Regions from separate parts of the Pseudomonas sp. LBUM1674 genome, predicted to be linked through region 1. Evidence: riboswitches for the same ligand, from Rfam matches in the RefSeq annotation. Region 1 holds a riboswitch; each other region holds the start of a gene.
The links. A riboswitch is a leader RNA that binds a small molecule or an ion and turns the genes downstream of it on or off. The one in region 1 is predicted to bind cobalamin.

Region 1 (2,262 bases):
GCGAAACCCAGAAGCTTTGCAGCAGGGTCAGCAACAGGGCGGCCAGCAGCCCGGTGAAACCCGCGGTTTGCGCGATACGCTTGATCATGTCGGCAGGTCTCAATGGCACGGGAAAGCGGAGCTATGACGGGTATCGTGGGCGGCATTGTGCACCGCCTCGATGTGCGAGAAACCGGCGAAATACACAAGGCTTGCGCCAAGGATCGACGCACAGGCGGCGGCGGTCAGGCGTTGAGTCAGGGTCGTGGTGCTGCTGGCGGTGCTCTTGTCTGTGTTGCTGCCGGTGCTGCTGATGATCGACATGGCGCTTCCCTCTGGTCTGTCAGCGGGTGAATAGAGCGCATGGAAGATCCCTGCGCATCAGGCGCGCAGAGGCTCAACAGCGCCCGCCCACCGCGGGTTTGTTATTCAGTGAACATGACGTTCACCTGATGTTGCGGGCCGGTCTCCGGGCTCACGAGGGGCGCAGGCTGTCGCCTGAACCTGCAAGCGTCACCTTCCCATGCCGGACTGCTGGCACAGTGGATCTGACGCTTCGCTCGCTTACCGTTGCGGGGGCAGCACCGGACTGACATGGCCTTGAGTAAAGCACATGATTCACCGGTTTCCCGTTTCACCCTGTGAAGGGCACCCGTAACAAGGCGTGTAGGAGAGCATGGGCGGGGGTTGGGCGTCAATTGGCATGGGTTCTCACTTGGATGCCGAATCGCTCCCTTCGCGAGCAAGCTCGCTCCCACATGGGAATGCGGTCACCTGTGGGAGCGAGACCGGCTTGCCGGCGAAGGGGCCGGTGCGGACGCCACAAGACATTGACCCGCCCCCATACCATGCGTAGCCTTGCGCTTTCGAGGTTCTTCGGCGTCTGCCGAAGCTAAGAAGGGAACGCGGTCGATGCCGCGGCTGCCCCCGCAACTGTGAACGGTGATGTTTCGCTGCCACGCCACTGCAAACCCTGTGCAACGGGTTCGCGGGAAGGCGCAGCAAACGCCAGTCGAACGACTGGCACACCGTCAGCCAGGAGACCTGCCTCGACACAGATTCTCACTACAACCGGGCGGGGTGATCCGGTGGCGGAACTCTTGCGCGCGCCTGTCGCAGCGATTGTCGTCCCGTATGCCCGCCACCTTGCCAAAGGGCATCCGATGAAAACACTGGCCAAACTCCCCGTCACCATCGTTACCGGCTTCCTCGGCTCGGGCAAGACCACCTTGCTGCGGCACATGCTCGACAACGCTCAGGGTCGCCGTATTGCGGTGATCGTCAACGAGTTCGGCGAGTTGGGCATCGACGGCGAAATCCTCAAACAGTGCTCCATCGGCTGCACTGAAGAAGAAGCCAACGGCCGTGTCTACGAACTGGCCAACGGCTGCCTGTGCTGCACCGTCCAGGAAGAATTCTTCCCGGTGATGCGCGAATTGGTGGCCCGTCGCGGCGACCTCGACCACATCCTCATCGAAACCTCGGGCCTGGCCCTGCCAAAACCGCTGGTGCAAGCCTTCCAGTGGCCGGAAATCCGCAGCGCCTGCACCGTTGACGCGGTCATCACCGTGGTCGACAGCCCGGCGGTCGCCGCCGGCACCTTCGCCGCATTTCCGGACCAGGTCGACGCCCAGCGCAAACTCGACCCGAACCTGGACCACGAATCGCCGCTGCACGAACTGTTCGCCGACCAACTGGCCAGCGCCGACCTGGTGATCCTCAACAAGGCCGACCTGATCAGCCCTGAAGACCTGGCCCGGGTGCGCCTGGAAGTCGCCGAAGAACTGCCGCCAGCGGTGAAAGTCATCGAAGCCAGCAGCGGCCGCCTGCCACTGGACGTACTGATCGGCCTCGGTGCCGGTTCCGAAGAGCACATCGACAGCCGTCACAGCCATCACGACCATCACCATGAAGGCGAGGACGATCACGACCACGACGCCTTCGATTCGATCTCCATCGAACTGCCGCCAGCTGACGAAAGCCTGCTGCTGGATGCCCTGACCCAACTGGTGGTCCAGCACGGCATCCTGCGCGTCAAAGGTTTCGCCGCGATCCCGGGCAAGCCGATGCGCCTGTTGATCCAGGGCGTGGGCACACGCTTCGACAAGCATTTCGACCGTCAGTGGGGCGCCGAAGAAGCCCGCACCACGCGTCTGGTGTTGATCGGCCAGGAGCTGGATGCCGCGCTGCTCGAAGCGCAATTGCGCGCCGCACTCAGCGTTTAAGCCATGCACCTGCTCAGGACCCAGCCCGGCGGTTTCGTGTCGGATGACAATATTGCCG
Region 2 (2,262 bases), 1.3 Mb from region 1:
TGCCGTGTGCGGGCCGACGGCGTAGTCCGGCGCAATGGCCTTGGCCACCAGGTCCGGATTCTGCGGGGTCACGCGTGCATCGACATGTTGTCCGTAATAGCTGTAAGGCCAGCCGTAGAACCCGCCGTCCTTCACCGAAGTGATGTAGTCCGGTACCAGGTCGCTGCCGATTTCGTCACGCTCATTGACGGCTGTCCACAGCGCACCGCTCTGGGGTTCCCAGGCGAGGCCGTTGGGATTGCGGATCCCCGAAGCGAAGATCCGATGGTTGCCGGTGGCGCGATCCACTTCCCAGATCGCCGCGCGACCTTCTTCCTGGTCCATGCCGTTTTCGGCGACATTGCTGTTGGAACCCACCGTCACGTACAGCTTGCTCCCATCCTTGCTGGCGATGACGTTCTTGGTCCAGTGATGATTGAGCGTGCCGCCCGGCAGATCGACCACTTTGATTGGCTGCGACTTGATCGCCGTATCGCCATCTTCATAGTGGAAACGCAGCAAGCGGTCCGTATCGGCAACGTACAGGTCAGTTCCGACCAGGGTCATGCCGAACGGCGAATTGAGGTTTTCCAGGAACACCGTACGGGTTTCGGCAATGCCGTCGTGGTCCTTGTCCCGCAGCAGCGTGATGCGGTTCGGGCTCGGTATGGCAGCACCGGCACGACCCATGACTTGCTTCATGACCCAGCCTTTAACGCCTTTGCCATCATCGGGCTTGGGTGGCGCATTGGTCTCGGCGACCAGCACGTCGCCGTTGGGCAACACGTAGAGCCAGCGCGGGTGATCGAGGCCTTCGGCAAAGGCGGCGACCTGAGTTCCCGTCGCCGCGACGGGTTTTGCGCCGTCCGGCCAGCCGATCGCCGGGGCGATGTTCACCGTCGGGATCAGGGTCTTGTTCGGTTCTGGCAGCTTGGGCGACGGACCGGTGCCGTCCATGACTTGCAGGCTGGAGGTTTCACCACAGGCGGCGAGCCCTCCGGCGAGCGCGATGACGAGAACGAGCTGGGGCTTGCGCATGCTGATCTTCCCTATGGACGCGTTGATACAATCATAGAGAAGCCGGGAGGTGCGATGGTTCAACCGGTCAGTCGCGAGCCTCTTTCTCAATTGACGCTCCACCCCCAACCCTCTAACCTTCGCGGCTTGTTTCAGGTGCTCTGTGGCCATGGCCGACAGAGTGAAACAGGGAAGTCGGTGAGTGACTGTCTTCGAACGATGAAGAGTCATGATCCCGACGCTGCCCCCGCAACGGTAAATGAGTGAAGACTGCGCCTTGAGCCACTGTGTCGAAAGCCGACATGGGAAGGCGCGCAGTCAGGCCAGCGCCGCTCATGAGCCCGGAGACCGGCCTGATCCATCCAGCGGCATCACGGTGGGCGATGCCAGGCTTTTTGCCGTCTATTCTTGTGCCTGCCCGCCGTTATCCAGCCTCAACGGAGAGCTCCCCCATGACTGATACCCCCGATCGTGATGAACGTCACCTGGCGCGCATGCTGCGCAAAAAAGCCGTGATCGATGAACGCATTGCCAATTCCCCGAACGAATGCGGCCTGCTGCTGGTGCTGACCGGCAACGGCAAAGGCAAGAGCAGCTCGGCCTTTGGCATGCTCGCCCGATCCCTGGGCCATGGCATGCAGTGTGGCGTGGTGCAGTTCATCAAGGGCCGCAACAGTACCGGCGAAGAACTGTTCTTCCGCCGTTTTCCAGAGCAGGTGCGGTTTCATGTGATGGGCGAGGGCTTCACCTGGGAAACCCAGGATCGCCAGCGTGATATCGCTGCCGCCGAAGCCGCATGGGCAGTGTCCCGCGAACTGCTGAGCGATCCGTCCATCGGTCTGGTGGTGCTCGATGAGTTGAACATCGCCCTCAAGCACGGTTATCTCGACCTCGATCAGGTGCTCAGTGATTTGCAGGCGCGTCCGCCGATGCAGCATGTGGTGGTCACCGGTCGCGGTGCCAAACCGGAAATGATCGAGCTGGCCGACACCGTCACGGAAATGGGCGTGATCAAGCACGCGTTCCAGGCCGGTATCAAAGCGCAAAAAGGCGTCGAATTGTGAGTCAACCACGTCATTGCCCGGCGGTATTGATCGCCGCGCCGGCCTCCGGTCAGGGCAAGACCACCGTCACCGCCGCGCTGGCCCGCTTGCACCGCAATCAGGGGCGCAAGGTGCGGGTCTTCAAGTGCGGCCCGGACTTCCTCGACCCGATGATTCTCGAGCGCGCCAGCGGTGCGCCGGTGTATCAACTGGACATGTGGAT
Region 3 (2,262 bases), 1.6 Mb from region 1:
TTTCTTCAGATGGTCGTCAGCGGGAAAGCGACGGCGATCCATGCGTGCGATGACCAGGAACGTCGGGTTGGCCTTGGCGATGGTTTCCCAGCCGACGGTCGGCCATTCTTCGTCGGATTGCACCACGTTGCGCACGCCCAGGGTGTTGAGCATGAAGTCGGGAATGCCCTTGTGTCCGGCGACATAAGGGTCGATGTCCAGACTGGCACTGGAGAACCAGAACAGCGCGCTGGTGTGCTTGAGGTCCTTGTTCTGCACCGTGGCGACAGACTTCGCCAGGCTGGCCTTGAGTTCGTCGTTCAACTGCCGGCCGCGTTCCTGCACATCGAAGATCTCGGCCAGTTGGCTGATGCTTTTGTAAATGCTGTCGATGCGAAACGCCTCCAGCCGTGTGCCGTCGGCGCCGACCAGATTGTCCTTGGCTTCGCAGTCGGAAGGCATCAGGTAGGTCGGGATCTGCAGCTCGTGAAACTGCTCGCGGGTACCGACCACGCCTTGCGGGCCGACCATCCACTCCAGTTCCACCGCCACCAGCTGCGGGCGTTTGCCGATCACCGCCTCGAAACTCGGCTCGTTATCGGCCAGGCGCGGGATCGGGTCGTTCACTGTCTTGTACTTGGCCAGCACCTCGTTGAACCACAGCGACGTGCCAACCAGTTTGTTGCCAAGCCCCATGGCGTAGAGCATTTCGGTGCCGGCCTGGCCGATGGTCACGGCGCGGCTCGGTGCCTGCTCGAAGGTCAGGGTGCTGCCGCAGTTCTCGACCGTCAGGGGGTAGTGGGTCGGGGCCGCATGGGCGAGAGTGGACAGACCCAGCGCAGTGACGAGGGTGGCAAGGCGTGACAGCAGCATGACGCAAACTCCAGTTGACCGTACTCGGGGCAGGGGGCACGGACTGGAAACACATCATCGAACGCTGCCGTTAAAGCACTGGCGTGGCGATCACAGCAGGTGACGCACGGCGCAAGGATGTCCTTCCCGGACACCCCGCCGGTTAGTGATTAGCTTGGCCGGCAGGTCTCCTGACTGATGCGTCATCGCCTGGCTCCAGCCTTCCCGGAAGCGATCCCAGTGGCAGTTCAGGAGCAGGCTCAGCACCTACAGTTGCGGGGGCAGTTCCGATTGATGCCGTGTCGGGCATCTCGGATTCCCTATTAATCCCATGTGGAAACCGGCGGCCGGCATGGTAGTCGATCATGCCGTTCAACGGTCCAGTATTTTTTCTCGTGTGCCGATTCCAGGGTGCAAGTGCGCGTTGAAGGTCAATCAGCACCAAAGTGCTGCACAGGCTTGCAGACCGGGAAATACCTGCTTAACTCTGAACCTCTGGTCAGTCAGTGACTTATCGGTCACAGAGCGCTGCGTAACACGCTCGCGCTGTCGCCGCTTGCCCGTGATGCAGGTTAAACCCCAGGAGGCCCATGCGTTGACGTTTGAAAACCACCTTGAGCTTTTAATGTATTTACCTGGCACTTCGCTGTCGGTTCCACCCGTACTGCTTTGTGCGATAGGGCCCTGTGGGCATCCCTCACGCTGTGCGCTCAGTCCAATGGGTTCAAGGAAGAAAATGACATGATGCCGAAAACCGCCATCGTCGAGATTTGCGATAAGTACAAGATTTATACCGAACACTATCTCAACGCCGCCGCTGACAAAACCATCATTCTGGTCAACGGCTCGCTGTCAACGACCGCATCCTTTGCCCAGACGGTGCGTTACCTGCAGCCGCAATTCAATGTGGTCCTCTACGATCAGCCCTATGCCGGTCAGTCGAAACGACACAACCTCCACGGCCAACCGATCCGCAAGGAAGACGAGGCAGCGATTCTGCTGGAATTGATCGAACACTTCAGTGTGCACCATGTGCTGTCCTTTTCCTGGGGCGGTGCGGCGACCCTGGTGGCGCTGGCCCAGCGGCCACAACGAATCGAGAGGGCGGTCATCAGTTCTTTCGCAGCGCGCATCAATACACCGATGCGCGATTACCTGGAACGCGGCCTGCACGTACTCCAGGCCTGCGATCGCCTCAATGTCGGACGCTTGATCAACAACACGATCGGCAAGCACCTGCCCTCGCTGTTCAAACGCTTTAATCACCGCCATGTCAGCAGCCTGGCGGAGCACGAATACAGGCAGATGCATTTCCACGTGAATGAGGTGCTGACCCAGGACACCCACTGTTACATCACCTGTGCCAATGCCATCGACATCCCGCTGCTGTTTGTCAACGGCGAATGGGATGAATACACCTCGGCGGAGGAC

Region 2: it holds a riboswitch for cobalamin, as region 1 does, so the genes downstream of both, cobO (cob(I)yrinic acid a,c-diamide adenosyltransferase) here and cobW (cobalamin biosynthesis protein CobW) in region 1, are expected to answer to the same signal.
Region 3: it holds a riboswitch for cobalamin, as region 1 does, so the genes downstream of both, ACA067_RS10975 (ABC transporter substrate-binding protein) here and cobW (cobalamin biosynthesis protein CobW) in region 1, are expected to answer to the same signal.

Annotation. Positions count from the first base shown of each region.
Region 1 is NZ_CP166779.1:3,916,401-3,918,662, reverse strand. It holds gene ACA067_RS18010 (CbtA family protein) at 1-88, opposite strand, end outside; gene ACA067_RS18005 (CbtB domain-containing protein) at 100-303, opposite strand; cobalamin riboswitch at 423-650, opposite strand; cobalamin riboswitch at 832-1,045, shown strand; gene cobW (cobalamin biosynthesis protein CobW) at 1,143-2,204, shown strand; gene cobN (cobaltochelatase subunit CobN) at 2,208-2,262, shown strand, end outside.
Region 2 is NZ_CP166779.1:5,204,628-5,206,889, reverse strand. It holds gene ACA067_RS23795 (PQQ-dependent sugar dehydrogenase) at 1-1,017, opposite strand, end outside; cobalamin riboswitch at 1,134-1,367, shown strand; gene cobO (cob(I)yrinic acid a,c-diamide adenosyltransferase) at 1,449-2,060, shown strand; gene ACA067_RS23785 (cobyrinic acid a,c-diamide synthase CobB) at 2,057-2,262, shown strand, end outside.
Region 3 is NZ_CP166779.1:2,343,920-2,346,181, forward strand. It holds gene ACA067_RS10975 (ABC transporter substrate-binding protein) at 1-852, opposite strand, end outside; cobalamin riboswitch at 996-1,189, opposite strand; gene ACA067_RS10980 (alpha/beta fold hydrolase) at 1,573-2,262, shown strand, end outside.